Regions from separate parts of the Paenibacillus sp. FSL K6-2393 genome, predicted to be linked through region 2. Evidence: riboswitches for the same ligand, from Rfam matches in the RefSeq annotation. Region 2 holds a riboswitch; the other holds the start of a gene.
The links. Region 2 has a riboswitch for FMN ahead of ribD (bifunctional diaminohydroxyphosphoribosylaminopyrimidine deaminase/5-amino-6-(5-phosphoribosylamino)uracil reductase RibD). Riboswitches for the same ligand answer to the same signal wherever they lie in the genome.

Region 1: it holds a riboswitch for FMN, as region 2 does, so the genes downstream of both, MHI14_RS13240 (DMT family transporter) here and ribD (bifunctional diaminohydroxyphosphoribosylaminopyrimidine deaminase/5-amino-6-(5-phosphoribosylamino)uracil reductase RibD) in region 2, are expected to answer to the same signal.

What each region holds. Positions count from the first base shown of each region.
Region 1 covers NZ_JBBOCU010000001.1:2,989,075-2,993,763, forward strand. The annotation lists gene MHI14_RS13235 (amidase) at 1-1,476, opposite strand, end outside; gene MHI14_RS13240 (DMT family transporter) at 1,798-2,778, opposite strand; FMN riboswitch at 2,923-3,076, opposite strand; gene MHI14_RS13245 (DinB family protein) at 3,161-3,661, opposite strand; gene MHI14_RS13250 (CGNR zinc finger domain-containing protein) at 3,805-4,356, shown strand; gene MHI14_RS13255 (amidohydrolase family protein) at 4,468-4,689, shown strand, end outside.
Region 2 covers NZ_JBBOCU010000001.1:2,511,999-2,516,687, forward strand. The annotation lists gene MHI14_RS11100 (hypothetical protein) at 21-1,334, shown strand; FMN riboswitch at 1,502-1,668, shown strand; gene ribD (bifunctional diaminohydroxyphosphoribosylaminopyrimidine deaminase/5-amino-6-(5-phosphoribosylamino)uracil reductase RibD) at 1,992-3,095, shown strand; gene ribE (riboflavin synthase) at 3,157-3,825, shown strand; gene MHI14_RS11115 (bifunctional 3,4-dihydroxy-2-butanone-4-phosphate synthase/GTP cyclohydrolase II) at 3,858-4,689, shown strand, end outside.

The DNA.
Region 1 (4,689 bases), 480 kb from region 2:
ACCTTTCATCCCAATCCAGAGGTCTGATTGTTCAAGCTGTCCAGCCAGATGTAACAACCAATCTTCGCGTCCCTTGGTTGCCATCACTTGAACGCCCATTGGCAAACCTTCAGGTGTCACATGCAGAGGTACACTTATCGCAGGCTGGCCTGTCAGATTTGCAAGCTGGGTGAACGGTGTATACGTAAGACTTGGCTCAAACATTTCATAGATGAGTTGCTGCTGCTGGGTCTTGTCCAATTCACTGATTCGCATCAGATTACGGATCTGTTCGTCATGAGGTGTTAATTCCCCAATCTTAGGCGCAGGAAAAGCATTAACAGGTGTGACGTAGAAGTCATAACGCTCAAATAAGGTGGACATCTGAGCTGCAGCTACATCCCATTCAGCTAAGCTATGTACAAATTCCGCAGCGGACACCTTTTTGCCTGCTTCAGCCAGAACCCAGGATTCAATCTCCATATCATCGGAGGTCAGAGCCCGGCCCATGGACCGTTCCATGGAAGAGATCATCGCGGCCATCTCACCACTGTTCATCATGTAATAGTTCTCCATCAACCGAACTCCATTGACTGGACTCAGTTTTTCCTCAACATGATGACCTTGATCTTCCAACCAGCGAACGAGCTTGTATACAGACTCTTTGGCTTCTGCGCAGACAGGTGTACCCACGGGCGAATCCGTTGTGTATGCAATTTTCAGTTTGCGTTGATGTGGATAGCTCATATCTGCCAAGTAACTGCCTGGAAAGAGTGGAGCATGGAACGCAGCTTCGGGCTGAATGACTTGTAACGTATCAAGCAATGCAGCACTGTCCCGAACCGAGCGAGAGAGGGCAAAATCAATCGATGCGCCTTGCCATTGACGACCAACTCCCGGTCCTACAGGTGTGCGCCCGCGTGTTGGCTTCAATCCAAACAATCCGCTAAAGGAAGCCGGGATACGAATCGAACCACCTCCGTCACTGGCTCCAGCGAGAGGAACAATACCCGAAGCTACAGCCGCGGCAGCTCCACCGCTTGAACCACCTGGAGTGTGATTTATATTCCATGGATTGCGAGTTGGACCATGGAGGCGGGGCTCTGTGATATTTTTCAAGCCAAATTCAGGCGTATTGGTATGTCCTATGAAGATAAAGCCTGCATCACGGAGTCGAGTGACAAAATTGGAATTGCGTAATGCACGATGCTCGCTGAACAAACGTGAGCCTGAAGTCAGAAATTCGCCTTCCAAGGATTGCGAGATATCTTTCAGGAGCAGGGGAACACCGGCAAAAGGTTGTTCTCCAGGGCGAACCAAACCGGCTTCCTCACGTGCGCGATTTTCATATGTACGAATAACCGCATTAAGTTGCGGATTCACTTCTTCAAGGCGTGCAAACGCCGCTTCCAGCATTTCAACCGGGGATACCTCCCGGGATCGGATCAGTTCAGCCAAACCTACGGCGTCGTAGGAGGTATATGAGAATGAAGACATCATGATCGTTCCTCTCTGAATATAATTATCTGTTTATTCCATATGTCATCGTACCACCGGATTGGATAAAAGACAAAACATAGAAGAGACTTAGCGCGATGATTTTGATATTCGGTATGAGAGGAGAGAATAGAGGGGCATTTGCGATATAGAAATAAAGCACAGGGTTAATAGCTCATATTGCAAATTGAGAAAATGATCGAGTAATATCGAGTAAATTGAGTAATGGAAATAAAAAACCACTGCTCATCTAATTTGATGTGCAATGGTTTTATTTTATATTTGACTATTTGTTTATATGTGAACCTCAGATATATCTACTTAATCTGTACGCAGCTTCGGTGCAGCATCGGCCGCAGTTGATGATCTTTCCTGCTGTCTGGAAATGGCGAAGAGGGCCACCCAGATCAGGATAAAACCAAGCAGCTGCTCCCATGTAATCAGTGTACGGAAAGCAATCCAGTTCACCAACACACCCGCCATCGGGAAGCTAAGTTCCGCGAGTGTTGCAACAGATGCTTTGGTTGACGACAGACCTTTGTAATACAACAGAAGACTTAGCAAACCTGGTAACAATGCCTGACCGAGAATATTGAGGATGACAGCAGTCTGTTCACCCGTTCCGGACGGAAATGTCCATGCCGCACCTTCGTTCCACGTCATAAAAATCAGGAGCGGGAGAGCAACGACAAAGCGAAGGGAGGTGACCGTTTCATAACGCGCCTGTCCCAGCATCAATCGGCCCATAACGGTTGAACCTCCCCATAAGGCAGCAGCCCCAAGGGATAACAAGCTTCCAGCATGAATCCAGTTGTCCCAGTTACCTAATGGCAATGTGAAGCCAAATGTAAGCAGGTAGGTTCCTGCTAATGCAATGAAGAACAATCCACCGAAGCGACGAGGCAACGTTTCTTTCAGTAACAGTTTAGCCAGAACGATAGCGAAGAGTGGTTGCATTTTTTGCAATAAAAGCACCGTATTCGGATCGTTATGTGTTAGTGCCATGGTGAACAATACCGTTGCGAGTGCTGATCCTCCCCATGAAATAAAAATCACGGCAATCCAGTGGCGAGCGCGTAGGTTTTTCAGATCAGCCCGAAATTTCCACAGCACGGGTATGGCAATAAGACTGACGATGATGTGTTCCACCAGTACAATCTGCGTGGATGTCATCGTGTTTAGCAAAATAATGCGGAAGAGTGGGTCGACACCCCATAAGGCGGCGCCGAGAACTACAAGCCAGAATCCAGTATTACTTCGTTCCTTGCGGTAAACAGGTGATGCTGCTGATGTCTTTTCCATATTCAGGACTCCTTCGTCAGAACACGGAATCTTCAGTTGGCAAAATCGACAAAAGCCCCCGTTTTGGTATATACCAAATAAACGGGGGCTCATCCAAAGACATGCGTCAGGAAAGAGGCCTTCCCGAGAACGGCATGTCAATGTGTTGATCTTCTCTCATCCGGACTGTACCGTCGGCCTTGGATTCACACCAAGTCAGTCGCTAGATGTCCTTCGTTAAGAACTAATAGCGAGTCGCGGGCTGGTTCCGAAGAACATCACCGCCGGTTGGGAATTGCACCCTACCCCGAAGATCCTATTCAATTATATAGTGTGTTGAACAAGCTGTAACATTAATAAGTTCATCTTATTCCTGTAAGCGCTAGCAGTTCAAGCATTTTTTTTAGAAAACGATTTTCCAGCTTCCTTGCTGTCTGCGAAGGAGCACGATCTGACCTGCGTGATACGCATCATGGAGTACCCAGCGAGCTAGTTCGTGTGCCCATTTCTCTTCGGAGTCCATATATGCGGCTTCAAGATCTGACTCTTGTAGTGCAGCCAATTGATCTCGCAACTGCTGGGCTAATCGAGTTGTACCCTGTAGCAGTGTATTCCATCCAGCTGCATCCGTCGGATCTCCGGAATTCCCAAACGTGTATTCATTGGAGTCTACAGCAGGAAGGGTAGGCTCCTTACCTTGCATGCGACATAATAAGCGATGGTTGTAATAATACATATGGTTAACCAACTGCCAGATGCTTAATCCCCCTGAGGGTGGAATCCAGGCTGCTTGTTCTGCTGTAAGACCCTCCAAGGATTTCGACAAAGGTACAATCCAATTACATTGATCCCAAGTATCATCCTTTTGAATAAGTAACACATCTAGTGCTGTTGTTTTTGTCATTGCCTTTTCCTCCTTGCGTATAATTGTGATTTGTGATGTAACTAGCTAAAACTGATTAATGAGGTTACACTTAATATAACACATCAAAGATGAGTTGTAACCTTCTTTATTTACTTAGATGGTTACGATAAACGGAGGTATATATGGACAGGTTATGGACCGATTTTGTAAACAGCGATTATCACGACTGGCGTGGGGGAGATCGATCGGAGGACAGACTAGGGAAGGCGAGCTGGCAGCAAGATTTTCTGGAACGATGGCAACTTAACGCTTCTGTCCCTTCATCTCCAGAAGATGAGTTGTCGATGAGAAATTTCAGGAATGAATTGATGGATCTTGGAGCCCGCTTGTCTTCTGGAGAATCATTAACGGATATAGAAAAACAATGGTTGAATGGCGTTATGGAAGCAGGGCATGTGAGAAGAAAATTGACTACAATTGATCAGGGACTGAAACTCCAACTGGTAGCTGTAGAAACGGGTTGGCATCAGGTTATGGCTGAGGTAGCTGCTGATTTTGCTACGACTTTGGTAGCGGGAGAAGGCGGCAGGATTCGGATCTGTGATAATTCGGATTGTCGCTGGATGTTTTATGATGATACCCGAAGCAGAACACAGAAGTACTGTGATGATAAGATGTGTGGAAATCTGATGAAGGTCAGAAGATTTCGGGCGAAACGTAAATCCCAAAATTGATAAATACTAACAATAACTATATAATATATATATACTAGCGAAACAATAGTCAAAAGCAGTACGGATTCGTAAGCAGGATATGATCGTCTTTCAAACCAAATCAGATGGGAGATGTGTCTTGTGCGGACAAGTTATCTGTTGAAAAATGGCTGTGTGTTGTCGATGGATGCTCGAATTGGACAGTATAAGAGGGCGGACGTTCTGATTCAGGATTCACTGATCATGGCGATCCAGCCCGACCTGGATATTCCAGATGCGGAGATCATTGATGCTTCATCGATGATTATTATGCCTGGGCTGGTGGACACACATCGGCATGTGTGGGAATCACTG
Region 2 (4,689 bases):
TAGAAAGGATGAATAAAACCTTGGATACGGTTACTCAGCTAAGCTTGTTAAAACAAATTTATAGTGAGCGCACGTTGTGGGATGAAGAACTGCAGGCATCGCGCCATGTCGTTCCGGATAGTCTATCCGTAAAGGATCGAGAAGCGCTTGAGGCAGCGGGGCATGAACCGAATCGATTTGTACGTCCCCAACATGATGAAACGATTACTGAGCTGAAAAAAGTTGCGAATCAATGGACGCTGAATGATGCAGCACAGGCTTTTGTCGCATCGATGTGGTCAGCACCTATGCTCTGGCGGTCATTGCTTACAGGCAAGCTTATTGCGAGCAGTATGCCAAGTCATGAACATACGCCATATCCATCCTCGAACACTTGCAAGATCTGCGGATTAAGTGTAAATCAAGCAACCGACACGACGCTGCAATGGTATTGGCGCATGACCAATGGAACCCCGTTGGACGGTGATCCTTTTGGATATGTGCTGGCACTTCGAGAGTTGGCGGCAGCGCAGGAGCTTCCAATACCCAATGATTACGACCGTTGGACATTCCGTGCGGTGTTAACGGTGCTGCGCGAATTACCTCCCAAAACACGCTACAGCAAGGCAGCAGTAGCGCTCAAGAAGGAACGTCTTTTGCCTACACAGAAGGAATATGCCTACCGTGATTTGCTTGAGACGTTAGCTCTGATTGGCATATTGGATACGCCGGAACATCCTGGAATGATCACGGAATTCACCACTTACATGCAACGTGACGCACGCCCCAATGTTCGGGTTGAGGTACAGGCGCCTCTGGCGTGGTGGGACTCATCTGTAGGAATCAATGAGAACAACCTGAACAAGATATTTCATGATTTTGATCTGAATAATATATCTCTTGCGGATAAGCCTGATGAGAGTCCAGCTGTAAAGGACACGATCTTAGGAGCATTGGAGAAGAAGAGAAGTGTTCGCGGAAAAGTACCAAAGGCATCTCCTGATGCAGGTACCGGGGAGGTACAGTCTGGAGATGTGTATGCTGTTCGGGTCCGGGAAGGTGTATGGGTGACAGTATACTGTCATGAAGTCAGAGACAAGCGTGTCATCGTTGAATATTTGGATGGTGTCTTTCCAGAGATGCCGGGAAAAGCAGATTTGCATGGAACGTTTCGACCGAGAGCGAATGGACGCTGGAAATGCTCGGCTATTGCGATTGATTCCACAAGTTGGGTCAGAAGGGTGGCAAGAGAGTTCCCGCTTCCGACTTCGCCCCTGCAAGAACCTGATCGCACTCCATTCCATAATGCCAAAGAATTAAAGCATATGGCGAGCTGGTGTTTTCCTGATATGTAGAATGCTGCGATGGATGTGAAATGTGCCTCCAAACAAAAACCGTACCTCCTTGGAGGAAGCGGTTTTTTGTTGTTTCTTAGCTTATTAAAAGTTAGTATGTGACAAAAAGGAACAAAAAACAATTGATTTTTTGGCATTAAAGTGCTAACATCCAAGTAATAACGAAAGCAATCCTTCAGGGCAGGGTGCAATTCCCTACCGGCGGTGATGCAGGAAGTGTAAGGACACATGTCCAGCACTTGATGCAAAGTCCGTGACCTGTCTGCCTGTGGCAGATGGCTGATCTGGTGTAATTCCAGAACCGACAGTATAGTCTGGATGGGAGAAGGAGAGGTGCAGACCTAACAGGTTTGCATTCAGCAGGAGTATTGCTGTACAGTCTAGATTGGTAATGTCTTGCACTGTGCAGGGAAAATCCGGTTACGCCGGACAGTTCCATACATATGCCACACTATAAAAGCTCTTTACCTGTAATTGATGTTCATTAAGGTATGTGTCTATTTTCACTTGCCCGAAATGAAGTTTTGGGCAAAGTGTTGGCGTGCTGTATCCATTTCACTCCTGCTGGTGACATTTGTCTCTCATCATCCCCATCGAACTGATTGTTCGACGGGGATTTTTTAATAAACAAGACTTTAAACCGCGGGGTGAACGGATTTGGAAATGATCAATGATGAATTTTATATGGCACTGGCATTGGATATGGCGGAACGAGCACAGGGACAGACGGGGATTAATCCGGTCGTTGGATGTGTAGTTGTGAAAGAGGGTCGTATTGTAGGCCTAGGAAGCCATCTGAAACGTGGAACCGGTCATGCAGAGGTGCATGCACTTAACATGGCAGGCAATGATGCAGAAGGAAGTACGGTATACGTTACACTTGAGCCTTGTAGTCATTATGGCAAGACGCCACCTTGTAGTGAACGCCTGATTCATGAAAAGGTGAAACGTGTTGTCGTATGTTGTGAAGATCCAAATCCGCAAGTATCCGGCAGAGGCATCAGCATGCTTCGTCAACAAGGCATTGAAGTTGAAGTTGGCGTACTGCGTGAGCGTGGAAGACGCATGAATGAAAAATTCATTAAATTTATTACAACGGGTCTACCTTTTGTGACACTGAAGACGGCTACTACTTTGGATGGCAAAATTGCTACTCGCAGCGGAGACAGCAAGTGGATCTCTAACGAGCCCGCTCGTGAGATTGTGCATGCCCTTCGTCATCGTCACCAGGGAATTATGGTTGGCGTCGACACAGTGATTGCCGATAATCCGGAACTTACAACCCGTTTGCAAGTGGAAGGCATTAGTCCAGTGCGCATTGTGGTGGATTCCAAGTTACGTCTTCCCGTAGGTGCCAAAATGGTTAAGGATGGTCTTGCTCCAACATGGGTGCTGACCACAGACGAAGCCAGTCCTGAAGCTGCTGAACGTTTGGAAGCCTATGGCGTCGAAATTATACGCTGTGGTCCTGGACCACGTGTGGATCTGTTAAACGGACTTAGCAAGTTGGGTGAGCGTGAGATTGGTTCAATTTTGCTTGAAGGTGGAGGCACCTTGAATGGGGCCATGCTGGAGGCACGGTTGGTTGATCGACTGCTCATGTTTATCGCTCCGAAGATTGTAGGCGGTTATGATACACCTGGAAGCTTCCGCTTCGAGGGTGTGGAACGTATGAATCAGGCAATTCAATTGAATCAGTTGGAGATTGAACAAGTTGGAGATAATATCAGCATTGGCGGTATTCCGGTGTGGCCTGAATAAATAAATGAATTTTAAAGAAACAAGTTAGGTTCTTTATAAATTGAACAAGGGAGGCGGCAGCATGTTTACCGGTTTGGTGGAAGAAGTCGGTCAGATCCGGCGTATTGGTCGGAAAGGCGAAGCGATGGTCCTGAATATCGGAGCTTCCGCCATCATGGACGATCTGAAGATTGGCGATAGTGTAGCAGTGAACGGCGTATGCCTAACTGCGACAACGCTGGAAGGTGGAGGTTTTACCGCCGATGTAATGCCTGAAACCTATCGCCATACCAATCTCAGTCAGCTGCAATCAGGCAGTAAAGTTAATCTGGAGCGGGCCATGCAATCCGGCGGTCGTTTTGGCGGACATATTGTTCAGGGCCATGTCGATGGTACTGGAGTGATTGGCAGTATAACACGTGATCAGAATGCAATTGTGTTTGAGATCAAGCCTGATGATCACCAGTTGTTCAAATATCTGATCCCCAAAGGATCGGTTACACTGGATGGCATTAGCTTGACCGTTGTCCATACGTCGGATACCGCATTCACGGTTTCCATTATCCCGCATACCATTGGTGAAACTGTACTAAATGTGAAAAAGACAGGGGATACCATTAATATCGAATGCGATATTTTGGGCAAATATGTGGATCATCTGCTCCAGTATGGGAGAGGACATCGGGAGACGGGTGCTGGCAAGCCGCGCAGTATCAGTGAAGATTTTCTCTCCAATCACGGATTTGCATAAATAGAGAACAGAAATTAACTGGAGGTGGACCCATGTCAGAACAATCCATTCTGGACACAATAGAAGAAGCCATATACGATCTCATGCGTGGTAAACCCGTCATTGTTGTGGATGATGAAGATAGGGAGAATGAAGGCGATTTTATCGCTTTGGCCGAAAAGGCGACACCTGAAGTCATTAATTTCATGATTACTGAAGGTAGAGGTCTGGTCTGTGTTCCGATTACACAACAACGTGCGGACGAACTTAACCTGAAACCGATGGTTCAACAAAATACGGATTTCCATGGAACAGCCTTCACCGTCTCTGTGGATCACAAAGATACGACAACAGGTATTTCGGCACATGAACGCTCTATTACCGTGAAAGGTCTGATCGATCCTGAAGCGAAAGCTGGGGACTTCCGTAAACCTGGTCACATGTTCCCGCTGATTGCAAAAGATGGCGGTGTACTTCGTCGTGCTGGGCATACAGAAGCGGCGGTAGATTTGGCCATTATGTGTGGTTCATATCCCGCAGGTGTGATCTGTGAAGTGATTAAGGAAGATGGCACAATGGCCAGACTTCCGGACCTGCAGGAGATTGCCCGCAAACATGATCTGAAGCTGATCAGTATTCAGGACATGATTCGTTACCGTAACGAAAAAGAGCAGCTGGTTCAACGTGAAGTGGCTGTACGTATGCCAACGGACTTTGGCGAGTTTCAAGCGGTGGCTTATACAAATGCTGTGGACAACAAGGAGCATGTGGCGCTGGTTAAAGGCGAAATAGATGGTTCCAAACCCGTACTTGTGCGTGTGCACTCTGAATGTTTGACTGGCGATGTATTCCATTCCCATCGTTGTGACTGTGGTCCTCAGTTTG